One region of the Cohnella sp. GCM10027633 genome, then DNA from elsewhere that is predicted to be linked to it. Evidence: riboswitches for the same ligand, from Rfam matches in the RefSeq annotation. Region 1 holds a riboswitch; each other region holds the start of a gene.
The links. Region 1 has a riboswitch for cyclic di-AMP ahead of ACFQZG_RS25420 (resuscitation-promoting factor). Riboswitches for the same ligand answer to the same signal wherever they lie in the genome.
Positions count from the first base shown of each region.

Region 2: linked by a shared signal. The riboswitch ahead of ACFQZG_RS23965 (KamA family radical SAM protein) and the one ahead of ACFQZG_RS25420 (resuscitation-promoting factor) in region 1 are both predicted to bind cyclic di-AMP.
Region 3: linked by a shared signal. The riboswitch ahead of ACFQZG_RS23745 (C40 family peptidase) and the one ahead of ACFQZG_RS25420 (resuscitation-promoting factor) in region 1 are both predicted to bind cyclic di-AMP.
Region 4: linked by a shared signal. The riboswitch ahead of ACFQZG_RS26915 (3D domain-containing protein) and the one ahead of ACFQZG_RS25420 (resuscitation-promoting factor) in region 1 are both predicted to bind cyclic di-AMP.

Region 1 covers NZ_JBHTGV010000018.1:73,585-81,248, forward strand. The annotation lists gene yabG (sporulation peptidase YabG) at 1-474, opposite strand, end outside; gene rsmA (16S rRNA (adenine(1518)-N(6)/adenine(1519)-N(6))-dimethyltransferase RsmA) at 558-1,421, opposite strand; gene rnmV (ribonuclease M5) at 1,566-2,117, opposite strand; gene ACFQZG_RS25420 (resuscitation-promoting factor) at 2,269-3,423, opposite strand; cyclic di-AMP (ydaO/yuaA leader) riboswitch at 3,683-3,903, opposite strand; gene ACFQZG_RS25425 (TatD family hydrolase) at 4,085-4,858, opposite strand; gene ACFQZG_RS25430 (HD domain-containing protein) at 4,881-6,173, opposite strand; gene ACFQZG_RS25435 (AbrB/MazE/SpoVT family DNA-binding domain-containing protein) at 6,505-6,759, shown strand; gene rsmI (16S rRNA (cytidine(1402)-2'-O)-methyltransferase) at 6,885-7,664, opposite strand, start outside.
Region 2 covers NZ_JBHTGV010000015.1:89,599-97,262, reverse strand. The annotation lists gene ACFQZG_RS23980 (DUF2306 domain-containing protein) at 1-5, shown strand, start outside; gene ACFQZG_RS23975 (S-layer homology domain-containing protein) at 264-3,014, shown strand; gene ACFQZG_RS23970 (antibiotic biosynthesis monooxygenase family protein) at 3,137-3,469, shown strand; cyclic di-AMP (ydaO/yuaA leader) riboswitch at 3,530-3,673, shown strand; gene ACFQZG_RS23965 (KamA family radical SAM protein) at 3,878-5,050, shown strand; gene ACFQZG_RS23960 (DUF5808 domain-containing protein) at 5,165-6,052, shown strand; gene ACFQZG_RS23955 (LysR family transcriptional regulator) at 6,076-6,963, shown strand; gene ACFQZG_RS23950 (ArsR/SmtB family transcription factor) at 7,123-7,461, opposite strand; gene ACFQZG_RS23945 (hypothetical protein) at 7,581-7,664, shown strand, end outside.
Region 3 covers NZ_JBHTGV010000015.1:27,817-35,480, reverse strand. The annotation lists gene ACFQZG_RS23755 (fibronectin type III domain-containing protein) at 1-1,667, shown strand, start outside; gene ACFQZG_RS23750 (DEAD/DEAH box helicase) at 1,812-3,104, shown strand; gene ACFQZG_RS23745 (C40 family peptidase) at 3,645-4,172, opposite strand; cyclic di-AMP (ydaO/yuaA leader) riboswitch at 4,177-4,319, opposite strand; gene ACFQZG_RS23740 (hypothetical protein) at 4,536-5,345, opposite strand; gene ACFQZG_RS23735 (M1 family metallopeptidase) at 5,357-7,351, opposite strand; gene ACFQZG_RS23730 (hypothetical protein) at 7,583-7,664, shown strand, end outside.
Region 4 covers NZ_JBHTGV010000022.1:29,968-37,631, reverse strand. The annotation lists gene ACFQZG_RS26930 (TrkH family potassium uptake protein) at 1-583, shown strand, start outside; gene ACFQZG_RS26925 (potassium channel family protein) at 595-1,257, shown strand; gene ACFQZG_RS26920 (polysaccharide deacetylase family protein) at 1,337-2,152, shown strand; gene ACFQZG_RS26915 (3D domain-containing protein) at 2,162-2,800, opposite strand; cyclic di-AMP (ydaO/yuaA leader) riboswitch at 2,810-3,020, opposite strand; gene ACFQZG_RS26910 (LysR family transcriptional regulator) at 3,117-4,007, opposite strand; gene ACFQZG_RS26905 (succinate dehydrogenase cytochrome b558 subunit) at 4,207-4,875, shown strand; gene sdhA (succinate dehydrogenase flavoprotein subunit) at 4,936-6,693, shown strand; gene sdhB (succinate dehydrogenase iron-sulfur subunit) at 6,697-7,461, shown strand; gene ACFQZG_RS26890 (M15 family metallopeptidase) at 7,611-7,664, opposite strand, start outside.

The DNA of each region.
Region 1 (7,664 bases):
GTGGCCGGTAATGACGACGATATCGGGATGGTACTGCGGCAGCATCCGCATGAGCACCTGGGGCATCTGCGACTCGTGGCAATGCACGCCCTCCGCGGGCACTCTCAGTTGGCGGTACACTTGCATGCTTTTATTCAAGTAATTCAAGTCGCCGTCCAAGTGCAGCACCTTGCCGGGCACCTCGAAATAACCCTGGCGCCGGTCCTCCAGCTGGGCAAGATACCCCGAGAGCCCGGACTGACGGTTGCGAGCCTCGTTCATGCGGCGCAGCGATTCGTCCGCGTGTATGCGCGCCTGGCGCGTCCCGCCGAGCTCGTCCGGATTCCGCACCGTCTGAAGATCGTTCATCGGGGCGTCCGCCAGCAGCCGATAATCCATCCCTCTAAGCACGGCCTGCTGTCCGGCGAAGGCCGCGACCCGGAATAGCATATCCCCGCCATAGGATTTGCGGACGACCAGATCTCCCTGCTTCATGGGCTATCACCTCTTCGTCTATCCTATGGAGCCAGGGAAGTTCCTGTGCGCGTCCCTACCGGACTGTTTCCTTGCCGTTATGCCTAGAGCATGCCGCGGGCGTCCAGCGCCTCCGTAACGCTCGCGAACTCCGCCAGCGACAACGTCTCCGCGCGCCGCTCGGGCTGCACGCCGCAAGCGAGCAGCAGCTCGCCCAGCTCGCCCTTGCGTTCCTTGCCGGAGAGCGCCGACAAGTTGTTGGACAGCGTCTTGCGCCGCTGCGTGAACGCGGTCTGGACGACGCGGAAGAACTTGTCCTCGTCCTTCACGTTCACCGCGGGCTCCGCGCGGCGGCGCAGCTTGATGACCGCCGAATCGACGTTCGGCGGCGGAATGAACGCCTTGCCCGGCACGATGCATACGAGCTCAGGCTCGCAATAGTATTGGACCGCGATGCTCAGGCTCCCGTATTCCTTGCCTCCGGGCTTCGCGGCCATTCGCTCGGCCACTTCCTTCTGCACCATGACGACGATGTTCTCGAGGGGCAGACGCTCCTCCAACAGCTTCATGATGATCGGCGTCGTCACGTAGTAAGGCAAGTTCGCCACGACGCTGACCCCGGCGCAATCGGCGAACCGGTCTTCCCAGAGCTTCTTCAGGTCCGTCTTCAGAATATCGCCGTGCACGACGCTGACGTGCGGGTAAGGCGACAGCACGTCGCCGAGGATCGGAATCAGCCTCTGGTCGAGCTCGACAGCGGTTACCTTGCCGGCCGCTTGCGCCAGCCTCTCAGTGAGCGAGCCGATGCCCGGTCCGACCTCCAGCGCGCCGCGCGTCTTGTCGAGACCGGCGGCGTCGATGATTCGGTCGAGCACGGACAGATCGATGAGGAAGTTCTGGCCGAGGCTCTTCTTGAAGGTGAAACGATGCTTGCGGATAATTTCCTTCGTTCGCGAAGAAGTCGCGATATCGTTCGCCTGGACGGCGGACCCGCTTGCGCCGGAACTGCCTTTCGGCGTTCCGCCGCCCGCGTTCGGCTTCGCCGTTTTGCCCGCCGCCTTATTGTACGGTTTGTACGGCGGCTTCGAATTGTTCGGTTTGTTCAATGGGTTCTACAGCCCTTCCCGCTCCAGCTGTTCCAACGCGCCGGCGAATTCCTCGCGCGTGATGCGGAACATGAGACATCTTTTGTGAAATTGTTTGCCGTTGGCATAGCCGATGCCGAGCAGCTCGCCCATACGCTCCCTACGGCGCGCGGAAGACGCGTGAACGATCAACCCCGCATCCAGCAGGTCGCTCCACTCGATCTCCTCCGAGGCGCCAGAGGCGCTCTCAGGGCCGCGCACGCGCTCGATCGCCCTGCGGATCGCCTCGTCGGTCGCGTGCTCCACGCCAAGTCCTCGGGCGCTTCTCGCCTCGTCCTTCGTCAGGAACGCGTGCTTGCACCCGGGAACGCGCTCGGCGACGATCTTGCGTATGCGTTCCCCCGGGGCGTCCGGATCGGTGAGGATGATGACGCCCCTGCGCTCGTACGCCAGCTCGATGCGCCTTAGCACGTCTTCGCCGATCGCCGAACCGCCCGTCTCGATCGTATCGGCGCCGATCGCCCGTCTTACCGCCGTCGTATCGTCCTTGCCCTCTACGACAATGATCTCTTGAAACATGCTTCGCCATTCCGCCTTTGCCGTTCTCGTCCCGGCGGCATCGCACCGCCGCCCTTATGTATCGTATAACACAAATCGGGAAGAAGCGCCAATGACGCCTCTTCCCGATTGGTTCCGCGAGCGTGCCGCGATGAACGTCCGCGCGCCCGGATTAACTGAGCGACGGTTTCACCGGACCGATCACGTAGACCGTATAGCCTCTCTTCGTGCCGAACCGGTCGGCAAGCTTATCGCTGTCGTAATAGACATCGATCTTCTTGCCTTTGACCGCGCCGCCCGTATCTTCCGCGCGACGGAAGCCGATGCCCTCGATGTACACCCACCAACCGATCGGGATGACCTTCGGGTCCACGGCGATCGTACGTCCTTCCTGAACGGTCGCGCCGGACGACGTCACGCCGTAACCTTCGTCGCCCTTGCGCTTGCCCGTCGACTCGAAGCCGGCGGAATACGCCGTCAGCGTCACGTTGCTCAGCATGCGCTTGACCTTCACGGACTTGCCGTTCAGCTTCACCGTCTTCGCTTCGGAAGCCGACGGCTTGCCGTTATACGCAAGCGTCTTGACCTCCGGTTTCTTCGTGCCGATGGCCACGACCTGCTGGACGGCCGGCTTGGAGACAGTCTTCTCCACTACCTTCTCCGTCACGAGCTTGCCGTCCTCGTACACTTTCGCCGTGCGAACGACGACTTGTCCTTGTTGGCCCGTCTTGACGACTTTCTTCTTGCCTTCCGCGAGGTTCGCGTTCTTCTGCTCGACGACCTCGAAGGCGACCGCGTGCGACGTCTCCACGACTTCCGTGCGGACGCGCTTAATGACGACGTTCACTCCGTCTGTCAGTGGCGCATTCAGTGCGGGCGTAACTTTGTCTTCCGTGCCCAGCGCGACGTTCAGCTCTTCTATAGCATCCCCGACCGTATCGGCCGCCGTATGCTTGATCGCTTCTTTGCCGTCCGCCGTAACCGTAATGCTCTTCGCGCGATCGATGACGATCGTGCTGCCTTCTTCCAATCGCCCCGTCGTCAAGGACAGACGATCGTATGGACCGACCCGAATTCGATGCTCTTGCAGAACGTCCTGTATATCGGAGTTCCGCGTTTGGATGACTGTCGTCAATCCGTTGTCTACGATGGAAATGTTTTTGGCCGCCGCCGGTTGCAGCAACGACACGAACATGATGAGGATTGCGAATGCGAGAATTGCGCCGAGCAGGACGATGCGCAATTGCTCCGGTTTCCATCGCAGCAGTGCGATAAGCTTGCCGGTCGGTCGTGGATCATGGGTTTCCAGAACAGGAACTTCCCCCATTTTCTCGTTCCTCCTTCATAGCCCCGCCGTCGACTGTGATGCATTGACTGTTGTCTGACGCGACTATCCGTTGTGATAACGACACGTGCGAGATGCCTTGCGGCCGGACTCTTCGCAGCGCCGCCTTGCTCCAAATCTAAGGTCGTTCGTACCCGGTACAACCGTTCATGAACCTTTTGTTCAACACAAAAAGCCACTGACAGAGGACCTGTTCGTGGCTTCCGCTTCATGAATAAAGGGAATGGGGCAGCACGAGGTTGACCTCTCTCTATTACGCTTACGAGGTTAGCTGTCGGGTTCGGACGAAGAGAGTCGCCCTATCCGCTCGGCACGATCCTGCGAAGCTTCAGCTGGAAGCCGCCTGATCGACCTTGCGAAATTCACCCCAAGATTGCTCGGACCGCATTGGACGAATGATGCCACGTCGTCGCCGCGTCGGGTCCCCCGCTCTCCGATTCGGAGATTAAGCGTTACTTGGAAAAGGGATGCCATATTCAAACTTCTGCTCTAGATGATACCTTCTACCTACTTCGTGTGTAAAGAAGGGGCAAAGGACGTATTTGGCCGTATTTTCGTGAATTGTACGGTAAAAACCGCAATTAGCGAGGCAAAAAACAGTTTTTTCTACGCGCTGATCGTTTTTTCTTCGATTGTAACCGTTTTATCTCGGTAGACTCAAACAGCGACGTGCGTTCTCGCTCGTAATAATGGCGATTTCTTCCAAATTAAGCCCTTTAATCTCAGCCGCCGTCTCGGCGACGAGACGCACGTAAGCGGATTCGTTCCGCTGCCCGCGATGAGGGTGCGGCGTTAAATACGGAGCGTCCGTCTCGACCAATAATCGGTCCATCGGAACGTTCGCGAGCACCTCTTTAGGCACCCTCGCGTTCTTGAAAGTGACCGGTCCCCCGAACGAAATATAGAAGTTCATATCGAGGCACAGCTTGGCCATTTCCCAGCTGCCGGAGAAGCAATGCATGATGCCGCCGACCTCGGAAGCGTTCTCCTCGCGCAGAATGCGAACGATATCCTCGTGGGCGTCGCGGTTGTGAATGACGATGGGCTTGTTCAGCTTGCGGGCGAGCCGGATCTGTTCGCGGAACACCGTATGCTGGAGCTCCTTGGGCGACGTGTCCCAGTAATAATCGAGACCGATCTCCCCGATCGCGACGACCTTCGGATTCGCGCACAGCGATTCGATCCAAGCGAGATCTTCTTCCAGCCGCATGTCGATCGCGTCCGTGGGGTGCCAGCCCACCGCGGCGTAGATGAACGGATACCGCTCGGTCAGCTTCATCGTCGAAGGAATGGTGTCCCGATTGAAGCCGATATTGACGATCGTGTCGATTCCCGCCGCTTGCGCGCGCGCGATCATCTCTTCTCGATCGTTGTCGAATTTCGGGGAGTCTAAGTGCGCATGGGTGTCGATAAGCATGTCGGAAGTTGTCTCCCTTCTATTATATAGTGAGCTTGCTAATAGTTTCCGAGCTCAGCTTGGATATGTGTTTCTGTACTTCGTCGGCAGGGTAATAGATATAATATTTGCCTTGGTGGATGCCCGCGATCGAACGGATGATATCGGACTTCACGGATATCTCCGTCAGTTGCTCCCGATCGTCCAGGAGCAGGATCGGAAGCTTCCCGCGGCTGCCCGGCAGCAATTCCGGCTTATAGATATCGTAAGGCGAATCGTACGGCGTATCGACTTCCAGGTGATAGTCGGGATTCAGGCCGATCTCGCGCCACTCCTCCCTCAGCTCCGATAACCATGCTTCGTCCTTATGCTCGAACGGCGTGTACTTGTACAGCTGCCTATCCAGGAATCGACGACATAAATTCGACAGCAACCCGTCCGCCTCGCGCGTCCATTGTCCGAATGCCGTCTGCGCCATCGCTTCGTCGAGCTGCAGATAATCCGACAGCGTTAGCGTTCCTTCTAATAATTGCGCGATCGGCGGAAGCATGAATCCGAACGCGTAGCCTTCCCGCTTCAGTTCGCTGGCCCTTCGGAAAATTTGCCTCAGCACGATCTCCGAGCTGCGCGTAACGGGATGGAAGTACACTTGCCAGTACATTTGATATCGGGACATGAGATAGTCTTCCACCGCGTGCATGCCGCTCTCTTTGACGACGATCTTTCCTTTATAAGGACGCAGCACGCGGAGAATGCGATCGAGATCGAAGGTACCGTAGTTGACGCCAGTGAAGTACGCGTCGCGCAGAAGGTAATCCATCCGGTCGGCGTCCATCTGGCTCGAGACGAGGCTGACGACGATCGGCTTGTCGTAGGTTTTGCGAATGACGGCCGCGACCTGCTGCGGGAAATCTTCGGACACTTCCCGCAGCACGCGATTCACTTCGGTATCCCCTAATAGGATCTCGCACGTCCACTCCTCGTGATGCGTATGGAACACTTCTTCGAGCGAGTGGGAGAAGGGACCGTGGCCGATATCGTGCAGCAGCGACGCGCATAGGCTGAGCAATCGCTCTTCTCTCGGCCAGTCGGTATAACCGTTGCGTTCGAATTGCGATATGATCTTGCGCGTAATCTCGTAGACGCCGAGCGAATGCGAGAATCTGCTGTGCTCCGCGCCGTGGAAGGTCAGATAGGACGTACCGAGCTGACGGATTCTTCTAAGGCGTTGGAACTCGCGCGTGTTGATCAGCTTCCAAATCGTCATGTCCTGCACGTAGATGGCGGAGTGTACCGGATCCTTGAATACTTTCTCTTCCTCGAGCTTTGCCAGCATCGCATTCACCTCGACAAATCAGATTATTCGACAAACGTGAGGGATAAAATCGATTTTTGTCGAATTAAGTCGAATTTCAATTCCCTATTCACTTTCATCGATTTTTAAGCGGCCGTTCGTAATTCTGCCTTATATTATAAGATTATCATTAGAAAAACCTCAATTTTAGGCCGCTTCTAGGTTGACTTTTTTGGGAATGGTTGGTACTATAGAGATCGGAAAACAGAGAACTTTGTCGAATGTTTTGTCGAATACTGGCGACCAGGACAAACTCTGGACAATAGGTCCATTATGCAATATCATTCTAACCTTTAGAGAGGGGTAATTCCAAATGATGAAATCCACGGGTATCGTCCGTAAAGTCGATGAGCTAGGCCGGGTGGTTATTCCGATCGAACTTCGTCGTACGCTGGGCATCGGAGAGAAAGACGCGCTTGAGATTTACGTAGACGGAGAGCGCATCATGCTGAAGAAATACGAGCCTGCATGCATCTTCTGCGGCAACGCGGAGAACGTTACTTACTTCAAAGGTAAAATTGTTTGCAGAGAATGTTTGAAGGATTTGCCTTCACCTGTGACAAATTAAAGAAAATAGTTTATAATGAATTTGTAATCTTACAAATGTTAATTCTAACCTTTTTATAACTCCTTGCAACCCTCCCGAGAATTCGTATCGGGAGGGTTTTTTTTGCGATTCGGCGTTGTCGGCGATCACGCTTCCCCGAGTAACGCTTGGTACACGTCCCGCCGGGTAACGCCTCGATCAGAGGCCGCGGATTTCATCGCTTCCTTGCGATTCTGCCCCCTCGATTCGTAAGCTTCCACGTGCCCGGCCAGCGAGAGCTGCGACCACCATGCGGCCGCCGAGCCTTCGGATGCGGCGCCTTCGGCGGAGGCGGAGCGGCCTTGCAGCACGATGCAGCATTCGCCGAGCGGCTGGTTCTGTTCCACGTGGGCCAAACACGCCTCGACCGTTCCTCTGACCGCTTCCTCGTGACGCTTCGTCAGCTCGCGCACGATCGCCATTCCTCTTGATCCCCATCGCTCGGCGATGAAGGAGAGCGTCTTCTTCAGCCGGTGCGGCGATTCGTAGAACAAGATCGTGCCGGTCTCCCCTTCCAAGCCGTCCATCAGCTTCGCCATGCCCTTGCGCTCCCGCGGAGGGAACCCGACGAACAGGAAGCGATCGGTCGGCAAGCCCGAGATAATGAGCGCGGACAGCGCCGCGTTAGCTCCCGGAATCGGCACGACGGGGATTCCGTCCGCGACCGCCGCGGCCACGAGCTCCGCGCCCGGATCCGAGATGGCCGGAATGCCGGCGTCGCTAACGAGCGCGATGCTCTGCCCGTCAAGCAGCAGACGGATTAGCTCCGGACCGCTCGCTTCCCGGTTATGCTCATGATAGCTGACGAGCCTGTTCTGAATATCGTAATGCGTCAGCAGCTTGCGCGTCTGCCTCGTATCCTCCGCCGCGATCAACTGAACTTCCTT
Region 2 (7,664 bases), on a different contig from region 1:
TGTGATCGCAGCTTACGGACCGTGCCTCTCCTGAATGTAGTCGGCGCATTTTACCGCAGGTACTGCGGGGCTTCTTATCCGTATCGTTCGGAAGAGGATGGCGTAGCGGTGGCAGGCGGAAACGCGGGGAATGGACAAGGGATCGATCATCTGCGGATGGTCGGTCTTTTTTATCGGCTACGACAACTTTTTCGACAAAGGACCTAAAATTACCAATTAATTCCGAGATTCTCCTGCTTTAATATGATATATTTTCCAGTGTAATGTCCAATATCAGGAGAAAATGTCGAAAGGAAGTTGAGTTAGCGATGAGTAAGAAGTTCATGGGTAAACAGCTACTTGCGATTATCATGGCCGTAACGTTGGCGCTCGCGGGCAGTCTTAGCGCGTTAGCCGGAACGGTCAAGGATGTCCAGGGCCATTGGGCAGAAAACGCGATTCAAGCTTGGCTCGATCAAGGATTCATTAACGGGTACAAAGATGGAACGTTCCGTCCGGAAGGAAAAGTATCCCGCGCCGAGTTGGTCAAGATGATCAACGCTTCGTTCGGGTTCGCAGGACAAGCTGCGGTAACGTATAGCGATGTGAAAGCAACCGATTGGTTCTATCAGGATTTGGCTGCGGCACTCGCCCAGGGCTATATCTTAAGCATTGCGGAAGGAACATTCTCGGCAACTCAACCGGTGTCTCGTCTTGAAGCCGCGAAGGCGCTGACCAAGCTGCTCGAGCTGGCTCCTGCAGTGTCCGCGAGTACGCTCCAAGACACAGCGAACTTGTCGGACGCCGAGAAGAACGCCGTCGGTGCGGTCGTTGACGCGAAGTTGATGGTCGGAAACGGCAAGGGCAGCTTCCGTCCGAACGACACGCTTACCCGCGCGGAAGCGGTCGTCTTGTTGACGCGCGCGCTGGACTATCGGGTGCAGAAGGTCGCGGTCTATAACAAGCCGGGCGTGTATGGACCTGAAAGCGGCGTAGAGAAAGTCGGCAAAGATGTGTTGATCTCGTCCCCGGGCGTAACGTTGCGGAACATGGACATTCAAGGCAACCTGACGATCGCCGAATCGGTAGGCGACGGCGACGTCTTCTTGAAGCAAGTGTCGGTGGCCGGCACGACTTCTGTCAACGGCGGCGGCGCGAACAGCGTTCACTTCGAGAACTCCGTCGTCGTGAAGATCGTCGTCAACAAGAAGGACGGCATGATTCGAATCGTCGTCGAAGGGACGACAGAAGTCCGCGACGTGATACTGGAATCCGGAGCGAAGCTGGAGTCCGCCGAAGGCACGACGGGCAAAGGGTTCCAGAACGTCACGCTGGCGGAGACGCTTCCAGCGGATTCGAAAGTAACGCTTAGCGGCAAGTTCGAGACGGTCGACGTTCTCGCGGCGAAGATCAATATCGAAATTCCGAAGGGCGAAGTCGGTAGTCTAAACGTAGATAAAGGCGCAGGCGACGTTAACGTTAACCTTAGCAAAGATGCTTCGATCGTCGATCTGATTCTCGCGGCGGTCACGAAGGTCGTAGGTCAAGGCCTCATTCAGAATGCCGATATTCAGGCGAACGGATCCTCGATCGAGCAGACGCCGAAGAACGTCGAAGTCGGAAGCGGCGTTCAAGCGGAGGTTGGCGGGAAGCCGGCTACGAATACGGGGGGCAACACTACGCCGGTAGTTCCTAACCCGCCGACAACGGTCAACAAGGATGCCTTGGCTTCTAAAATTGCATCACTTCAAGCTCTTCATGACAGTATGGTTGAAGGCATCGCAGTCGGACACGTTCCTTTCGGAACTAAGGCGAGCTTAGCATCGGTCATTCAAGAGGCACGGACTGTTGCCGACGATAGCGCAGCAACGCAGGCGGCGGTCAATGGCGCGCTTGCGACTCTTAATACCCAAGAAATCTATTATAGGAACGCAGCGATACGCACTCCTGTACTCGAAAGTTTCAAAGTCGCCTATGTACAAGCGAGATTGGTATACAACTCTACTTCGGAAGGCACAGCTCCAGGGTTGGCTGCATCGGGTAGCAAAGAGCTCTTGGAAGCGGCGATACGAGCTGCGGCCAGCGTACTTAATCATGCGGGCGCTACGCCGGAACAAATTCAGTCGGGCTATACCGCGCTGACTTCGGCAGTTCAAACATTCAAGAATGCGCTAAATTCGAACGATCTTTCGGAACTAAAGCGTTTAGTGGCACTTGCGGAACAGAAAAAATCCGTTGCTGTCGAAGGTAACGCGATTGGCGAGTATCGGGCAGGTGCAAAAGCGATTCTAGAGTTGGATTTATCCGGACCGCGTTATATAAGCAGCGGGGCGGGGAAAATAACGACCTATGACTTGGCAGTGAACATCTACGCTATGTATAAAGCGCTTTCGAAGTTCGAGGCGGATAAAAAAGCGGCTAATCCTGCGCTTATTGCAATGCAGGAAAAAACAGCGCATCCATCAATGGGGAAATCCATGCTCCAATTCAGCGCGGATCAGTCCGGTACCGTCTATGTCGTTCCGACCTCGCAATATCCGAATTCGAAAGCGGATCTTATTTCTTATCTAGATGACGGACTATCCGTTACGAAGACTGTATATGCGGGTGAAACAGTGAACTTAGACGTGATCTCGTTAACCCCGGGAGCCTATAAGATGTATCATGTGAACGGCGAAGATAACCTGTCGAAGCCATTCACGGATATCCTCATTTTCCCGTATACCGTTACGAATGTCGGCGTAACCTCTGCTATCGAAGACAATAGGGTCGTTAACAGCGTGACATGGACGGATAGCGCTACAGGAGATGGGGTTAGCTATAGAGTATTCAGAGGTCTGACGTCCGAAGTTTCAAGTATGACCGAGATTGTATATCTCATAGCTCCAGGTACAATGGAGTTCGTTGATCGGGATATCGACCTGCTACCGGGAACGACGTATTACTATTTAATAATGACGACCACGACTTCCGGGAATGGAGTAACACCTGGCGCAACGCCGGTTACGACGCCATCGATACCGGCAGGAATGTAACAAGAGAGGGGCAGGATGCATTTCATCCTGCCCCTCTCTTGTTATAATAGGTTGAATCGGAAATTTTCAAATTAATTATCTTCCCTGTGAATTTATGAAGTTAGGAGCTAACCCCCATGCCAATGACCCACGGTCTTGAACCGGGATCGAGCGAGACGTGTTACGCCGTCATCTTCTCCAGCCAGCGTACGGAAGGCGACAACGGCTACGGAGAGATGGCCGATCGGATGGAGGAGCTGGCGAGGGCGCAGCCCGGATTTCTAGGGGTGGAGAGCGTGCGGAACGCCGAAGGGTTCGGCATTACGATCTCCTATTGGGAGAGTCTCGAGGCCATTCGCGATTGGAAGAAGAACGAGGAGCATCTCGTGGCGCAAAGCCGAGGCCGGCAAGACTGGTACGCGAGCTACGAGCTGAAGATCTGCAAGGTCGAGCGGGCGTACGCGTTCCCGCGGTGACCACCGCGCTCGTGAGTATGTGCGCATGGAAAATTTGACACCTTTTGCTAACCTGACATATAGTAGAAGGAGCTTAGTTCCCGGTCCACGCCGGGAAGCGGGGGAACCAATCTTCAGGGGCGTATCGGTCCGGTCGTACGGATCGTAGGGAACCATCTATCCCGAGCCCGTCAGCTAACCTCGTCGGCTTCAGATGGGTCAGGAATTCGGTGCGCAGATGAGACAATCTGCCGTCAGTGACCCTTCGCGGGTCTTTTTTTGCTTTTTATCCGAAGACCCGGAGCACGGTAACCGTCTGGTTTCCGTACGCTCAAGGGTCTTTTTATTATGGCGAAGGAAGGGGGTAGGGCAGGTCCGGTACCATTCCGCCGACGTTCGAGCGACTATAAACTTGAGGAGGATTTACGAATGGCACAACCCAAGTATATAACCGACATCGACCGCATCGTCCACATACCGGAGACGGAGCGTCAACGACTGAAGAGAATCGTGGAGAAATTCGTGTTTCGCGTGAACGACTTTTACCTGGGCTTGATCGATTGGAACGATCCCCGCGACCCGCTGCGCAAGCTGGTCATCCCGAACGAAGGGGAACTGAAGGAATACGGCCGGTGGGATGCCTCGGACGAGGACACGAATTACGTCGTGCCCGGCTGCCAGCATAAGTACAAATCGACGGCGCTGCTCATCGTGTCGGAGGTGTGCGGGGCTTATTGCAGGTACTGCTTCCGCAAAAGGTTGTTCCGCAACGACGTGAAGGAAGCGGTGACGGACGTGGAGCCGGGATTGAAGTACATCGCCGAGCATCCCGAGATCAGCAACGTGCTCCTCACGGGCGGCGACAGCTTGATTCTAGGTACGCCGAAGCTTCGCTCCATTCTGGAGAGGCTTCGCGCGATCGACCATGTCAAGATTATCCGGCTCGGCTCGAAAATCCCGGTGTTCAACCCGATGCGAATTTACGAGGACGAGCAACTGCTCGAGACGATCAGGGAGTTCTCCGACGCGAACAAGCGCATCTACGTCATGGCCCATATTAATCATCCGAAGGAAATTACTCCGGAAGCGGTGCGCGGCTTCGCGGCGCTGCACGACGCGGGGGCGATCGTCGTCAACCAGACGCCGATCCTGCGCGGGATCAACGACGATCCGAAGGTGCTCGGCGAGTTGCTAGACCGGCTGTCTTGGGCCGGCGTAACGCCGTATTACTTCTTCGTCAACCGTCCGGTCGCGGGCAACCGGGACTTCGTGCTTCCGCTCGCCCGAGTGTATGAGCTGGTCGAGCAAGCGAAGGCGAGGACGTCCGGGCTGGGCAAGCGCGTCCGCCTGTCGATGAGCCACACTTCCGGTAAAATAGAGATCCTGTCCATCGAGGACGGCAAAGCGTACTTGAAATACCACCAGTCGCGGGAAGGCGACTACGGGCGCTTCATGGTGCTCGATTGCCCGCCGGACGCCGCGTGGTTCGACGACTTGCCCGGCAACGAGAACTACTGGCGCAAGCCCAGCAAGATGACGGAGGCGGTCGCTTCCGTCAACCAGATGTCCGATTATCCGCGGGGAGCGGTTAGCCGGGGGTAACCGAATCACCCGTCCGGGCTAGCGCTCGGGCGGGTGATTTTTCGCGATTGCGGAAGGCGGTTCGAAGAAGTACGATGGAAGCACAAGTCGAATGATTCGGAGAGGAGATGCTTGATGCTCACGATCGTCCTGCTTATCCCCGCAACGATTCTGTATATCGTTCTGATCGCCACCTACAAGCCGCAAGGCCGATACCGCGAAGGGAAGCTGCTGTCTATCGAGTTGCCTTCGGAGGCAATGGAAGACGCGGAATTGCTGCGAATTCAGCAACGGTATAACAGGCAGCTCGCCAGAATCAGCCTCTGGTCGATCGTCGCCTTCGTGCCGGTGGCGCTCATGTGGCAATGGTTCGCCGCGCAAACGGTCTATTTCTTCCTCTGGCTAACGGTCTTCCTGTTCGTTACGGTCGGTCCTTTCCGCCGCGCGTTCCGCGATACGATCAAGCTGAAGCGGGACCGCGGATGGGGCGATACGGTCGAGGATGAGTATTGGGCGAACGGCTTCACGTACCATAACCCGCAAGACAAGCGCATATCCGTGCCGAAGCGGGTCGGCATCGGCATGACGGTCAATACGGGCACGCTGGCGGGGAGGACGATCATGCAAGCCGTGATCGCCCTCGTGGCCGGCGTGCTGCTATTCGCTTCGTTCCTCATTATCCGGGCGGAGTTCGTCTCGCCGACGTTGACCGTCACGCCGGAGGAGCGGATCGAGATCGATTACCCGATGCACGGCTACGACTTCGCGCTGGCCGACGTTCGAGGGATGACGCTCGTCGACGGCGTGCCGTCAGGGGGGAAGATCAACGGCGAGAATTCGACCAAGTACAAACGCGGCACGTTCCGGTTGAAGGAAATCGGGAAGTCTCGGGTATTTATTTTCAAAGACAATCCGCCCTACATTCGATTCGAGCTCGACAATACGTACGTCTTCTATAACGACAGGGATTCCGCGGAGACGCGCAAGCTCTTCGAACAATTGCAGACGCGCATAGATAGGTAATGGGTACCGGAGGGGGCGGAATAATGGAGTTAACGTACTTAAGAACCTTCCGCGAAGTCGTCAGGACCGGCAGCTACACGAAGGCGGCGGAGTCGCTCGGATACGCGCAGTCGAGCGTGACGACGCAGATCCAGAAGCTCGAAGAAGCATACGGCGCGGTGTTGCTGGAGAGGCAAGGCAGGGGCATGAAGCTGACGATGGCCGGCGAAGCGTTGTTGCCTTACGCGGAACAGCTCGCGCGGCTGCACGACGAGTCGCGGGAAGTCGTCTCGAAGCAGTCGAAGGGGACGCTGTCGGTCGGCACGATCGAGACGTTGGCGGCGTTCTACTTGCCTCCTCGCTTGCAAGCGTACCGGCGGCTGTTTCCGGACGTTAACGTAACGTTGCATCCCGGGAACGAGCCGTTCATTATCGACCAGGTCAAGGAAGGCGCGCTCGACGTCGGCCTTATCCTCGATCCGCCTTTCTCCGATCCGGAGCTTCATACCGAGATTCTGCGGGAAGAAGAGCTCGTCATCATCGCGCATCCGGAGCACCGGTTCGCCGGCATGAACGAGATTCGGGCGGAGCATCTGGAGAACGAATCGCTGATCTTGACCGAGGACGGCTGCACGTACCGGGCAATGCTGCTTCGCGTGTTGAAGGCCGGGCAGATCAACCATAGGCTGGCCTACGAGTTCGGCAATCTCGAAGCGATCAAGCAATGCGTCACGTACGGGCTTGGCGTCGCGCTGTTGCCCCGCATCACGGCGGAGCCTTCCGTCCGGCAAGGGCTGCTCGTCGCGGTTCCGTTCAAGGATCCGGCGTGCCGATTCTACTCTCAGCTTATCTACGCGAAGAAGAAGTGGCGGTCGGCGGCGTTCAATGGCTTCGTGGAGCTGTTGCTAGGCAAGGAGACGCAGGAGACTTGAGCTCATAGAGCTCGTAGGAATAGAACGGAACAAGACCACCGCGCGCGAAGGCGCCGGTGGTCTTGTTCGTCGTACTCGGATTCGATCGGTGCGCTCGGTCCTCCTTGGCGGTCCGTGTGGTCGATTCGCGGATATCGCGAACGTTCCCGTTGTTGCGCGTTATTCGTTGCTTCCGTCGCTCGGAGCTTGCGCCTGCAGCACCTGCAAGTAGTCGTCCAGCCGGTCGAAGCGCTCCTCCCATAAGCGTCGGAACGATTCGATCCATGTATCCAGCTCCCGAAAAGGCTGCGGACGAAGCTGATAGATGCGCCGCTGGGCGATCGGCCGAACCTCGACGAGGCCGGCGTCGCTCAAGACGCGAAGATGCTTGGAGACCTGCGGTTGATGCAGGCGAAGCTCGTCGGCGATTTCGCCGACAGGTCGAGGGCCGGTTCGCAACAGCTCGACGATGTGTAACCGGTTGGGCTCTGCGAGAGCGCTCAAAGTAGCTGTGTTCATGGCTTAACTATACTCCCATCTTAATATTCCAGTCAAGGAATATAACCGGGGGCAGCAACGATTTCGGGCTTGCTCACGTCTAATAGGTATCTAGGGAAAAAATGGATGGAGGCTCACGAATGTCCAAAAGGGCGACTGCCTGGTTAGGCGGCATTGCGATATTGCTTGGGATCGCTCTAATTGTCATTGCGGCATCGCTATTC
Region 3 (7,664 bases), on a different contig from region 1:
CGGGCACCCCGTTCGCTTGGACGTCGCAGTTCACGGATCCGATGACGAAATTCAACCTATGGAGCAATCATGCCGTCACGACGACGACGCGGTACGTAAGGCTTGCTGTCCAGAACAATGGACCATGGATCGCCGAGATCGTTCTGTACGGATCTCAGGTCGGGCCGCCTCCGGTGACGCCAGTGCCGGTTGCGCCTGCTCTTCCGGTAATGAATGATCTCGTTGGCATCAACGCGTTCGTGGATGATCCGGCATCGGTTACGCAAGTGGCGAAGTTCATTCGCGAATACCATAGCTGGAACTGGGACGAGGGAGATATATGGCCGTTTAATCCGATCAACACGACGAGCTACCCCGGTTATCCGAACAATCAGAATAAGTTCGCGCCTAGCTGGGCTGGAGGCGGCGGATGGAACTTCGACAACTACTACGGCGGCTTGAAGGCGAGCGGGACTACGGTATCCCCGGCTATCAAGGAGAGCGTAGCCTGGCTGACCGCGGGCAGCGAGAACAAGCCGTTGTCCGCCGGCGAGAACGCCTTGATGCCTGCTTCTTATATCGAGCATGCGGATCATATGTATCAATACGCCGCGCGATACGGAAGCACCGTCGTTGCCGACGGCAACCTGAAGCTGGCCTCGGGACAGGCGCGTAGCACCGGGCTCGGCTATCTCGACTACTTCGAGAACTGGAACGAGCCGGACAATACGTGGGACACGCTTGCAGATTATTTTAAGCCATATGAATTCGCCGCCATGTCCAGCGCCGACTATGACGGGCATCTCGGTACGCTCGGAAGCACGGTCGGCGTGAAGAACGCCGACCCGAACGCGAAGATGGTTATGGGCGGTCTGAGCGATCCGAAGCTGGAATACTTGCGCGCGCTTAAGTTCTGGTCGGATAACAATCGCGGCGGGAGCTTCCCGTTCGACGTCATCAACATCCATTATTACAGCCACGACGGGGCAACCCAGAGCGAAGGCACGGTAGGCATCAGTCCGGAGGCGGACGATATGAAGGGTGCCTTGTCCAAGATCGTGGAATTCCGCAACAAGTACTATCCTGACAAAGAAGTGTGGATTACCGAGTTCGGCTATGATACGGATACGGCTTCGAAGCAACGAGTACCGACAATCTCCGGACAGACCATCTATGAGACGCAGGCGAATTGGATCATCCGTTCCTATTTGGCGGCAGCGGCTGCCGGCGTCGACAAGGCAGCGATGTTCATGCTGCGGGATGTGGAGCTTGCTCCAGGAGTCACCATGTCGAAGTTCTATGCGAGCGGTCTAGTCGGACGGAAGGATCAAGGCTATCCGAAGAAAGATTCGTGGTATTACTTGTACACCTATCGTAATACTCTTGGAGAGATGTACTACCTCGGCGAGCAGCAGGATTCCAGCAATCCGAACGTGATGATCTACAAGTTCAAGAGCGCTACGAGCAACGCTGGCGCCTATGTTGTCTGGAACAAGACGAGCAACAACTCTCAAACCAACGGCTATAGCCTCGCGCTGCAGGGCAATCCGACGAGCGCGTCGCAGGTGGAGATGGTCGACGGAGATACGGACGGCGTGACTTCCGCGCTGACGATTTCCGGCGACAAGAAGGTGACGGTCAACGTAAGCGAGAAGCCATTGTTCGTGCTGGTCAACGAAATTCAATAATACGGATACGAGGGGGCCCCGCGCAGCGCGGGGTCTCTTCTTGCGCAAGCCGACGATCGGTTGCCGGAGGTGCCGGGTTGCGCGTTCGGTGCAGGAGAGGTATGATCGAACAATCAGCGTAGAACGTATGATTAAGGAGACCTTATGACATTCCAGGACTTGAAGTTAATTCCGCAGATTCTGCGGGCATTGGAGCAAGAGAATTACGCGACGCCGACGCCGATCCAGGAGCAGGCTATACCGGCCGTGCTGGAGGGCCGAGACTTGTTCGGTTGCGCGCAGACGGGGACGGGGAAGACGGCGGCATTCTCGCTGCCGATCATCCAACTGCTGAGCCAGCAGCCGTCGGGCAGCCAAGGGCAGAAGCGGCACATCCGGTCGTTGATTCTGACGCCGACGCGCGAGCTCGCGATTCAGATCGACGATAACATCCGCGCGTACGGCAAGTTCACGAAGCTGCGGAGCGCGGTCATCGTGGGCGGCGTGTCCCAAGTCCGGCAAGAGGAGTCGCTCGCGCGAGGCGCGGACATTGTCATCGCGACGCCCGGCCGGTTGATCGACTTGATGAATCAGAACGTCGTCGACTTGCGGCACGTTCAGATTCTCGTATTGGACGAAGCGGACAGAATGCTGGACATGGGCTTCATTAACGATATGAAGCGAATCATCGCGAAGCTGCCGGCTAAGCGGCAGACGCTGTTCTTCTCGGCGACGATGCCGCCGGAAATTTCACAGATGGTGCAGACGCTGCTTCACAACCCGGTGAAAGTGGAAATTACGCCGGTGTCGTCGACGGCGGAGCGCATCGATCAATCGGTGTATCTCGTGGATAAGCCGAACAAGCTGCAATTGCTCGTCGATCTGTTGCAGGACAAGTCGATCGTATCGGCGCTCGTGTTCACTCGCACGAAGCATGGAGCGGATCGCGTCGTACGCGGATTGACGAAGGCGAAGATCACGGCGCAGGCGATCCACGGCGACAAGTCGCAGAACGCCCGCCAGGCGGCGCTGAACAACTTCAAGAGCGGCGCGACGCGCGTGCTCGTGGCGACGGACATCGCGGCTCGGGGCATCGACATCGACGAGTTGTCGCACGTGATCAACTACAACCTGCCGAACATTCCGGAGACGTACGTGCACCGCATCGGACGTACCGGCCGGGCAGGGCTGAGCGGCATCGCGATCTCGTTCTGCGAATACGAGGAGCTGCCGTACTTGAAGGACATCGAGAAGCTGATCAAGAAGCCGGTTCCGCGGGTGGAAGGTCATCCGTATCCGATGGAGATTTTCGAAGTCGCGGGGAAGAGCGATAACAAGGGACAGCAGAATGCGCCCGCGAAGACTCGCGAGCCCGTTGCGGCGGCGAAAGGCCGTCCGCAAGGCGGCAACGGCGGCGGTGGCAACGGCGGTAATGGCGGCGGTCGAAGACGCCGCTAACGCGGTGCCGACTTCCCGCGTGAACGTGCGTGCGTTAGCGTTATGAGGTAACGTTAAATCGTCGCGAGCTCGTCCAATGGGATTTTAACGTTATGAGGTAGCGTTAAACAGTCGCGAGCTCGTCAAACGAGATTTTAGCGTTATGAGGTAGCGTTAAATCGTCGCGAGCCCGTCCAATGAGATTTTAGCGTTATGAGGTAACGTTAAATCGTCGCGAGCCCGTCCAATGAGATTTTAACGTTATGAGGTAGCGTTAAAATCTCGCGAGTGCGCCGAACGGGATTTTAGCGCTATGAGGTAGCGTTAAAGCGTCACGAACGCCTCGAACAAGAATTTAGCGTTACGAGATCGCGTTATTGTTTCATGTAGGCTTCGTCCGGGTAATTAGCGTTATCAGATAACGCTAACTACACGGGCGGGGCGTATGGGGTTCGCGTTAGGAGAAGGCGTTCATCCTCGCCGGCGCCTCCGAACGTCCCCATACAACGAAGAAACCCCGCCAATTGGCGGGGTTTCTTCATGCGTCGGGTCAGCCGAAGCTTACTCCAACGGTTCGTCGGTGGCTGCATCCGCAGGTCCGATCAATTCGGCGTCCGCCGGATCGAACTCGGTCGCCAGTGCTTGGTAAGTTTCCGTGTCCATAACGCGGCGGGCGGTCACGTAAGTGTTCGCGTACGATTTCTCGGAGAGGGCGCTGATCGTGATGCCCTTCCTCGTGGAAGCATGGGCGAATTTGCCTTCGCCTACGTAGACGCCCACGTGAGAGATCGTCCGGCCGTTCGTCTTGAAGAACACGAGATCTCCCGGACGCAGATCGTCCTTGGAGACTTTCTTGCCTTGGGTTGCCTGCGATCTCGAATCCCTCAGGAGATCGATGCCCAATTTCTTGAATACGTACTGCGTGAAGCCGGAGCAGTCGAAGCCTTTGGTCGTCGTGCCGCCGTACCGGTAATCGATGCCGATCAGCTTGTCGACCTCCGTGTCCAGCTTGGAACTCGCGAATACGCTTCCGACTTGGACGAGCAGGAGCAAAGCAAGCGAGAACAGAATGACGGATAACTTGCGCAAAGCTGGTGACTCCTTCCAATGCCTACGAGGTTAGCTGGAGGGTTCGGTTGAAGGTTCCCTATGGCTCCTCTGATGCGAAGCCAATTCACCCGTACTAATTGGTTCCCCCGTTCCCCGGTGTGCGCGAGGACTCGGCAAATTTTTTACACTCAGCCTTAGATATTCGGTGATTATGGCGAATTTCCTGCAATTACTAAATGAGAATTTCCTAATCTAAAGCGGATTACTGGGTATTCACACCCCTCCTTTTCGCACATTTTTACTCGCCGATAATAACGCCAAACCCCGGCCGCCCACCCGAGAAGGGGGCAACCGGGGAATGTCCCGTGAAGCTTCGTGTCGAACGAGGGACGAGGAGATGGCTTACGATTCGCGCCATACGTGGTATTGGGAAGCCGATGTCCACAGCGTCAGCAGCGAGCGGACGAAGTGGAAGGCCTGATGCAGCGCGACGGCGAGGAAGCCCGACCAGAGAAACGTGACGGCCGAAGCCGCGAGCGATACCGCGATCCCGATGCCGAGCATGACGAGCGTGACGGCGATCAGAGGCAGCCCTTTGCGCAGCGCGAGTCCGATGCTTCTCAGAATGCCGTCCTTCGAGACGGCTCCGAACTGCATGAATTGGAACAGCAGGTGGAGCAGGAATCCCCACGCAAGCCATGCGATGGCGTAGGGGGCCAGCTCTCGCAGCCAATCCGAGACGGAGCCTACGGCATAGAAGCGATCGCGGGCAAGCGGGACGAGCCAAAGGGCAGGGAGCGCGGATAGCGCGTTCTCCAGCCAGTAAAGCGCGGTTACCGATTTCCATGACCGCTTCATTCCGGACAATACCAGCGTGCCTTCTCCGTCCCTCGAGTGATGGAAGGAGTAGTAGACGCCGGCGTTGAGCAGGGGCGTGAGGATCATCCGCATGAGCAGCAGCGCGCCGAGCAGCGTCAGCGTCTCGTTCAGCATGTCGGTCTTGAGCAGGCGGAACTGCGCTTCGACGAGGAACAGCTGGGCGGCGTTCGCGTTCGGATGGTCGCCGGGGTAGCGCGCCAGAATCGGCGTCACGATCCCGTCGACGAACCGGTACAGGAAGAATCCCCATAGCAGGCGGTACAGGAAAAGGAGAACCAACACATACTTATGCCGGAGAGTCGTGTCCCATCCCATTTTTAATCGTTCTCTCATCTGGCGTCACCTCACCATGCTATCGTTCCGAACAAGCCTTCGATTACTTGCGTGATGCCTGCCGACCATCGTGTCCGTTCCTGCTGCTGCACTTCCGCCTTCAAATAGTTGTTGTACCTGCGATTGTCGAGCACGACGTTGAGCGACGGATCGATGGCCGCGAACGAGAGCGGAGAGGCGGATAGGAGTTGAACTTGGACATGGTCCTGCACGCCGTCCCACGTCCGTCTGGCCGTCTGTCCGTCCTCGAACCGGAACAACACGTTGACGGACTGCGCGCTGCCGCCATGGCGTCGAATGAGGACTCGGGACTCGTAGCCTTCTTCGGTCTTGCGGCTGTAGATGCCGTCGACGGAGAAGTCGGCCATCTCGGCGCGCTGCACGTACGATTGGAAGAAGTCGTCCCACTTCGACTTGGTAACCGTCTCGACGACCTTCTGGAAGTCGGCGTAGCTCGGGTGCTTAAACCGGTATTTCTGATAATAAGTCCGCATGATCTTCGCCATCGTCTTGTCCCCGACTTGCCGCTCCAGGGCGGTAAGCACGAGCTTGCCTCTCAGGTAGACGTTCTCGGCGTACCGGTCGGAATCGCGGAACTGCCAAGACGATTGATTGAGCGGCTCCGGATTCGTCAAGTAGCTCGCTTCGATCGGCGTATTCGGCGATACGCCGTAGATGGCGGACATGAGCTTATCTTCCGTGTAAGAGGTGAAGCCTTCGTCCAGCCAGGCTTCCTCGAATTCGTTCGAGGCGACGAGGCCGTACCAGTATTGGTGCGCGATCTCGTGCACGAGGGTGCGCTCGAGGTCGTAGCCCGGGTTCTTGTTGTCCGCGGCCGCGGCGGTGACGAGCGTCGGGTATTCCATGCCGCCCGCTCCGTTAGCGTCCGCCGGCGGCACGACGACGGAGAGCGTCGCGTAAGGATACTCGCCGAACCATTCGCCGAGCTTGGCGAGCGCCGACTTGGCCGCGTGCATATAGCGGTCCTGCAGCTCCGCGTGGAGCGGATCGAGATAAAGCTTGATCCGGACGCCGGGAATGCCGGGAGAGGAGAACGAGTCTTCCACGAACGTGAAGGAAGGCGATGCGGACCAAGCGAAATCGTGCACGTCGTCCGCGTAAAATTGTACCGTCTTCCGTCCGTTCGCGACGCTCGGCGTCTTCGTCTGGAAGCCGGTCGCCGCCACCTTGTAATCTTGCGGCACGTTGATGCGGACGTTGTAGATGCCGAAGTCGGAATAGAATTCCGAGTTGCCGTGGTATTGATGCAGGTTCCAGCCTTCGGCCGTTCGGCCTCGGGTGCCGGCCGTCTCGTAGACTGCGAGCTTCGGAAACCATTGTCCCGCCATGACGAACTCGCCGGCTTTGCCCATGCGCGCGAATACGTCAGGCAGCTTGACGCTGTATTTCATACGCAACGTGACGGACGAGCCGGGCTTGACCGCCTGCGGAAGCCGAAGCGTGACGAGCGTGCGGTCCGCCTTGTTGCCGTCGTCGGGCTGAACGTAGTGGATACGGGGGAGAAGCGTCTCGCCTTCTTCGGTCGTGAGCTCGGTCAGCTCCATGCTGCCGTAGCTGCCTTCTTTCATGCGGTCGTTGCGCAACTGCCCGCCGGTCTCGGCAAGGAACGTGCTGCCGGGAGAGAACGCGTTCGGGTACAGGTGGAAGTACAGGTCGGCGACCGGCTTGCGCCCGGTGTTCTTCCACGTGACGGTCTGCTCGCCGGCAAGCGTTCCTTCTTGTTCGTTCAGCTTCACGCTGACGTGGTATTCGGTGACCCGGTTGCTGAGCACGACCGGCTTGGGCGTCAGCGGAGCGTCCGGGGCGGGATCGGCTTTCGGCTGCACCGAGGAAGGCGGGGCGGCGGCGAACTCCGCGGAGAGCTCGGAGGCCGGCAGCGAATATTGCTCCACCCAGGCTTCGGCGAAGCCGAACCTCACGGAGCTTACCAGGATTGCGGCGGCCGCGACGAATAGCAGCACGCGCAGCGAACGGCGTTCAGGCATACGGATAACCCTCCCGTTGACAAGCATCTACGGGATATATATGACGGTTGTCCTTCGTTCATGCACCTGTCCAACCGGGAATTGCTCTTATGCGGAAGGGAAGACGGCAAGCGGTTGGGGACGCGATAAAATATCGATATTTTAAAGTGAAAGCATTTACATCCGTTCGCGGGAGATGGTAGATTCTCCTTAGCGGCGCTTGTAAATCCGTACGAACGGGGGTGTGCGATAGTGAACGCGAGAAGCAGAACGACCGTCGCGGTGGCGGCCATCGCGGCCGCGTTAGTCGTCGCCTCCGGAATCGCGCTGCTGC
Region 4 (7,664 bases), on a different contig from region 1:
TCCGAACTCCGTCGGCGACAAGCACATCGGAGAGAAGCTGCTCGACGCGCTGTTCCAATCGGTCACCACGCGCTCGGGCGGCGTCACGACCGTTGACGTCGCGGATTTCCGCCAGGCGACGCAATTCTTCATTATTATATTGATGTTCATCGGGGCGTCTCCCGGTTCGACGGGAGGCGGCATCAAGACGACGACGTTCGCGGTTCTGTTCGGCGCGGTGCTGGCGATGATCCGGGGCAAGGAGGACGTCGTGCTGTTCCGTCTGCGGCTCGCGCAGGAGCGCGTATATAAGGCCGTTACCGTTACGTTGTTCTGTATCGGCATCGTGATGCTCGGAACGATGATCCTGTGCACGACGGAGGACGCGGCGTTCCTGAAAATCCTGTTCGAAGCGACGTCGGCGTTCGGCACGGTCGGCCTGTCGATGGGGTTGACGGGGGATTTGACGTTACCGGGCAAGCTAACCATTATTATGCTGATGTTCGTCGGCAGGCTCGGGCCGCTCACGTTGACCTATGCGTTGGCGCCGAAGCCGGAGCGAGCGAGGTTCCGTCATGCGGAAGGTAAAATCATAATCGGGTAGGAGCAACGCACATGAGACTTAATCAATTCGTCATTATCGGCTTAGGCCGCTTCGGTTCGAGCATCGGCCGCGAGCTCATCCAATTAGGCTACGAGGTGCTCGGCGTCGACCGCGACGAAGAGACGGTCCAAGAGCTGTCGAACGTGCTGACGCACGTCGTCGTGGCGGACGCGACGGAGGAAGAGGTGCTCCGTTCGATCGGGGCCCGCAACTTCGACTGCGGCGTCGTCGCGATCGGCGACGACATCCAGGCAAGCATCCTCGCGACGATTCTGCTGAAGGAGCTCGGAGTCAAGAAGGTCGTCGCCAAGGCGGTGTCCGACTTGCACGGACGCGTGCTGGAGCGGATGGGCGTCGATCGCGTCATCTATCCGGAGCGGGACATGGGCGTTCGCGTGGCGCACCAGCTCGTGTCGCCGAACCTGCTCGATTACATCGAACTATCCAAGCAATACACGATCGCGGAGCTTGCCGTGCCGCAATGCCTGTCGGGCAAGTCGCTCGACGACGTCAATCCGAGAGGACGGTTCGGCTGCAGCATCGTGGCGATCAATAAGCCGAAGGGCATCATTATCGCTCCGGTCGCGAAGGACGTGCTCGCGGAGAAAGACGTCATGGTCGTCATCGGGACGAACCAGCAGATCGAACAATTCCAGGAGTCGATCAACCGATAGACGATCGATTGCACGGGTATGAAATCATTGCCACTCGCTCAGGATATAGGGAGACGAACGGTCCCGGGAGGGTGGCGCAATGACAGGTAGGGGTAGAAGAATCGCGGTGATGGTGCTGGCGGGCACCGTCGCCTTTTTAAGTTTCGCGGGGCTTGCGCGCAGGGCGGAAGCCGTCCCGCCGGGCATTCAGTGGACGGAGCTCGAGCGCCGATTCGAAGGGGTGTTCGTGCTGTCCGCGTCCCGGGAAGTCCGGAAGGTGGCGTTGACGTTCGACGATGTTCCGGATCCGAGATTCACGGGGCAAGTGCTCGACGTCTTGAAAAAGAAGCGTGTGAAGGCGACCTTCTTCGCGATGGGCACGCGCAGCCAGAAGCATCCCGATCTGCTGCGGCGCATTCAACGGGAAGGGCATGACGTGGGCAACCATTCTTACAGCCATCCGGACTTCTCCAAGCTTCCGCTCGATAAGGTCAAGTCGCAGATTACCCGCGCGGAGACGGTCATCTCGGGCATCATCGGCTACCGGCCGAAGCTCGTGCGGCCGCCTTACGGCGAAATCATGCCCGAGCAGCTCGAATGGGCGAAGGCGCAAGGGTACACGGTCGTGAACTGGGACGTCGATTCGGCGGACTGGCGGCAATTGACGGCCGACGAGGTATTCCGCAACGTGACGAAGGCGGTGCGTCCGGGATCGGTGATCCTGATGCACGCGGGCGGCGGGGAAGGGCAAAGCTTGGCGGGGACGGTCAAGGCGCTTCCGCGCATCATCGATTGGCTGCGGGAGCACCATTACGAGCCGGTCGCGTTGACCGAGCTGCTCGGCATTCCGGCCGAGCGGACGAACGAAGGCTCCCTGAAGCAAATGTTGAATTTGCCTCCGGGAGCCTCGGAATAACCGTAACCGTTATTTCAGGATATACACCTTCACGTTCTGAACGCCGAAGCCGGACACGAACGAGCGGGAACCGGGCACGAAGATGTCGATGCGATTGCCTTTGATCGCTCCGCCTTTGTCCGTCGCGGTGCCGACCATGCCGCCGACGGGCAAGCCGTTAAAGTCGTAGCCCGTAATATACAGCTTCGAGCCGAACGGGATGACGGACGGATCGACCGCGATCGTTCCGAGCTTAAGCGCGTCGCCGAAGTAGTCGACGGGGCCCCAAGGGCCGTTCTCTTCCGCGGAAGCGGAGTAAGCGGTCGCCTTGATGTCGAGCACTTTCGAGAAGGCGAGCGATCGGCCCGCCGTCGTCGTGATCGATTGCGCCGTTACGGACGGCTCTTCGGCGGACTTCGCCGATACCGTTCCGTCTCCCGGAATCGCGAGCCTCAAGCCGGCGTATACGTTCTGCGGATCTATGTTCGGGTTGGCATCCAGCAACTGCCGGACCGGAATATCGTAATACTGGGACAGTTTCCAGAACGTCGTCGTGTCTGATGCGACGTGCGACGTTGCCGCGTGAGCGGTCAACGCGGGGACGAGCAGGGCGCCGCCCAGTACGAGCGACGCCGCGCGGGCGGCGAGTTTCTTCCTTGCGTCTTTCATCAATGCGTTGCCTCCTAAGATCTAGGGCCGGCGAGGTTAGCTGTCGGGTTCGGATTGGGAGATCAACCCTACGAGACGTCGAGCGGCACGATTGCCATTCCATACGATACGATTCACCCCGAGTAAGTCCGAACGGAACCAAGCGGTCATGCGATCGTTCCGTCCTCGCGTACTTTACTTCTTTTTCCCCCGCACCTGGCGGTTTAGGCCCGTTTTTTATTCTTGTAGAGGTTAACACAGCAGGCGGGCGGTTGGAACCGGCAAATCCCGGTAATCGGCGTCGAAGCCGCGCCGGGACTGCATTCGCCGATTTCGCTCAACGCTTGAAATAAGCGGTCATTTCCTCGATCAAGTATCGCGTGGCCGGCGCGATCCAGGCGGGATCGCCGTGGATGATCGAGGTCGTTCGCTTCGTCGCCTCCAGCTCGGGAATGCGGACGAGATACAAGTCGTTGTCTTCCAGCAGTTGCTCGCGCAAGTACGACTTCGGCAGCAACGTCCCTGCCCGGCAAGCGGACTGCAGGCGAATGATCGCTTCGAACGAGTCGATCTCCATCCGCACGTCCGGTTGGACCTTGTACTTGCGGAACAGCTCGTCCGTATGCGTGCGATACCAAGTGCCCGGCGCGAACAGAATCATCGGCAATCCGTTCAGGTCGTTCATCGCCAGCTGCGTTCTCTCTAATATATAGTGCGTTCTTGGGAGCACGAGTATGAGATGATCTTCAAATAAGGGTAAACTTGTAATGGCCGGATCGATGACGGCGGATCCGACGAGGCCGAAGTCGACTTTGCGTTCCTTCACGAGCGTCACGATCTCGTGCGATTTGCCCGTGATCGCCTTGATCTCGAGCTGAGGATGTTTCTCCGTCATCGCGGTAATCAACTCGGGCAGCGTCGTCTGGAGGGTGGTCAGGCTGGCCCCGATCGTCGCTACGGGCGACTCGGCGGACTTAAAGGCGTTCAGCTTCTGCAGGTAACCGCCGTGGAACCGGCGCAGCTCCAGCGCGAATTCGTAGGTGAGCTGTCCGGCGGGGGTAAGCTCCAGCCGCTTGCCGATGCGGCGGAACAGCGTGACCTCGAGCTCTGCCTCCAGCTTGGCGATCCGCCGGGATAGCGCGGGCTGGGAGACGTTAAGGCGTTCCGCGGCTTTGTTCAGGCTCGTTTGTTCCACGACCGTCGCGAATATTCGCATGTCCTCAAGCATTATCCGATGCTCCTTCGTTGTCGAATCGTCGTTCGATATGCGCATTCGTTATAAGTTATAATAAAAAATAAGCAGTTCCATTATAAGCGAAAATAGAGTAACCTTAAAGGCGGTGACGTCTGGTGACGAATGGGTGAACATCCATAATTCCGTCTCCGGACGACAAACGCACGGGTCACGAAAGGAGAAGTATACGGACATGAAAGGGAATTCTTACTTACCGCGCAAGCTACACTCCTTGCTCGGCGTCATCCCGCTCGGCTTGTTCTTGGTCGAGCACGCGTTGACGAACTACTCCGCATATGAAGAAGGACCGCAGGGGTTTAAAGACAGCATCGATTTCCTGCATGGCATGCCATTGCTGTTCTTCCTGGAGCTGTTCATCATCTGGCTGCCGATTCTGTTCCACGGGGTATACGGACTGTATATGGCGTTCCAATCCGACTTGAACATGGGCCGGTTCAGCTACTCGCGCAACTGGGCGTTCGCGCTGCAGCGCATTACCGGGGTCATCACGTTCATCTTCGTCGCGTGGCACGTCTATACGACGAGACTTCAAGTGACGTTCGGCAACACGACGTACGATGAACTGGGCTCGCACATGCACGACATCGTAAGCGATCCGGTCGTCTTTACCATCTACATTATCGCGGTAATCGCGGCAACGTTCCACTTCGCGAACGGCATCTGGGCGTTCCTGGTCAGCTGGGGCATTACGGTAGGTCCGCGCGCTCAGAAAGTATCCGCGAACATCTGCATGGTCATTTTCGTCATCGTGGCGGTCATGTTCCTGCTGTCGCTCTTCGCTTTCCGCGGAGACGAGTTCGATGCGGCGGCTGCAACGATCGCGTCCGTAACGGCAGGGTAATCATACGCATCGATAGACGGTTCGGCCGAGGCAGAACCGGATAGGGAGGAAGAACACGTAATGGCTACAGGCAAAGTGATAGTCGTAGGCGGCGGTCTCGCCGGTCTCATGGCAACGATAAAAGCGGCCGAAGCGGGCATGCGCGTCGATCTGTTCTCGCTCGTGCCCGTCAAGCGCTCGCACTCGGTGTGCGCGCAAGGCGGCATTAACGGCGCGGTTAATACGAAGGGCGAGGGCGACTCTCCGTGGGAGCACTTCGACGATACGGTATACGGGGGCGACTTCCTCGCCAACCAACCGCCGGTCAAGGCGATGTGCGAAGCGGCGCCGGGCATCATCCACTTGATGGACCGGATGGGCGTTATGTTCAGCCGCACGCCGGAAGGCTTGCTGGACTTCCGCCGGTTCGGCGGCACGCAATACCACCGCACGGCGTTCGCGGGCGCGACGACGGGCCAACAGCTGCTGTACGCGTTGGACGAGCAAGTTCGCCGTTGGGAAGCGGCCGGTCTCGTGCATAAGTTCGAGCACTGGGAGTTCACGGGAGCGGTGCTCGACGACGACGGCGTCTGCCGCGGCATTTCGGCGCAAGACCTGCGCACGATGGAGTCGGTTACGTTCCGCGGCGACGCGGTCATCTTGGCGACGGGCGGTCCCGGCATTATTTTCGGCAAGACGACGAACTCGGTCATCAATACGGGCACGGCAGCCAGCGCGGTGTACCAACAAGGCGTCTACTACGCGAACGGCGAGTTCATCCAGATTCACCCGACGGCGATTCCGGGCGACGACAAGAACCGCCTCATGAGCGAATCCGCTCGCGGCGAAGGCGGACGGATCTGGACGTACAAGGACGGCAAGCCTTGGTACTTCCTCGAAGAGAAGTATCCGGCGTACGGCAATCTCGTGCCGCGGGATATCGCGACTCGCGAGATCTTCGACGTCTGCGTCAACCAGAAGCTCGGCATCAACGGCGAGAACCGCGTCTACCTCGACTTGTCGCATAAAGATCCGAAGGAGCTCGACGTGAAGCTCGGCGGCATCATCGAGATTTACGAGAAGTTCATGGGCGACGACCCGCGGAAGATCCCGATGCAAATTTTCCCGGCGGTCCACTATTCGATGGGCGGACTGTGGGTCGACTACAACCAGATGACGAACATCCCGGGCCTATTCGCCTGCGGAGAGTGCGATTATCAATACCACGGCGCGAACCGTCTAGGCGCGAACTCGCTCCTGTCGGCGATCTTCGGCGGCATGGTGACGGGACCCAAAGCGATCGAGTACATCAAAGGCCTCAAGAAGTCCGCGGAGGACATCGCCGAGAGCGTGTTCGAGCGCGAGCGCAACAAGCAAGCTTCGAAGTACGACGCCATCACGAAGATGGACGGCAGCGAGAACGCGTACGTCATCTCCAAGGAACTCGGCGAGTGGATGACGAACAACATGACCGTCGTTCGCCACAACGACAAGCTGCAGCAGACGATCGACAAGATCAAGGAGCTTAAGCAGCGTTATACGAAGATCAACATCAACGATACGATCAAGTGGAACAACGCGGGAGCGGCGTATACGCGTCAATTGTGGAACATGCTCGAGCTCGCGGAATCGATGACGGTGAGCGCGCTCATGCGCGACGAGAGCCGCGGCGCGCACTACAAGCCGGAGTTCCCGGACCGCATCGACGACAAGTTCCTGAAGACGACGAAGGCGAAGTGGACCGCGGAAGGCCCGCAAATCTCCTACGAAGACGTCGACGTATCGCTCATCAAGCCGCGTACGCGCGACTATTCCGCGAACAAGAAGAAGGAGGGCTAAACGATGGCAGACACGGCAACGGCACAACGTACCGTCAAATTCATCATTACGCGCCGGGATCAACCGGAAGCCTCCTCTTACACGGAGGAGTTCGAGGTTCCTTACCGTCCGAACATGAACGTCATCAGCGCTCTCATGGAAATCCAGCGCAATCCCGTCAAGGCGGACGGCGCGAAGACGGCTCCGGTATGCTGGGAGTCGAACTGCTTGGAGGAAGTGTGCGGCGCATGCTCGATGGTCATCAACGGCAAGCCGCGCCAAGCGTGCTCCGCGCTGATCGACCGTCTTGAACAGCCGATCCGACTCGAGCCGATGAGCACGTTCCCGGTCGTTCGCGACCTCGTGATCAACCGCGAGCGCATGTTCCAATCGTTGAAGAAGGTCAAAGCATGGATTCCGATCGACGGCACGTACGATCTCGGACCGGGTCCGCGCATGGCGGAAGCGAAGCGCCAATGGGCGTACGAGCTGTCCAAGTGCATGACGTGCGGCGTATGCCTCGAGGCTTGCCCGAACGTGAACGACCGCAGCAGCTTCATGGGACCGGCTCCGATCTCGCAAGTACGCTTGTTCAACGCCCATCCTACGGGCGAGATGAACGCGTACGAGCGTCTGGAAGCGCTCATGGAAGAGGGCGGCATCGAGGGCTGCGGCAACTCGCAGAACTGCGTGCGCTCGTGCCCGAAGGGCATTCCGCTGACGACGTCGATCGCCGCGATGAACAAAGACACGACCAAGCACTTGTTCAAGAAGTGGCTGGGCATGTAAGAGAATTTGTTATGATGCCTGTCGGCGATCTTCGGATCGTCCGGCGGGCTTATTTTTTGGTAGAGGTACCTATGCCGACCGGCATAAAAAGCCCCGGCACCGATAGAATCTCGGTGCCGGGGCCGGCAGTAACGAATGATTGCGGTTGATTACTCCGTCGCGGCCGACTCGAATCGGGCGACTTCCACCGCCACCGAGTCGAA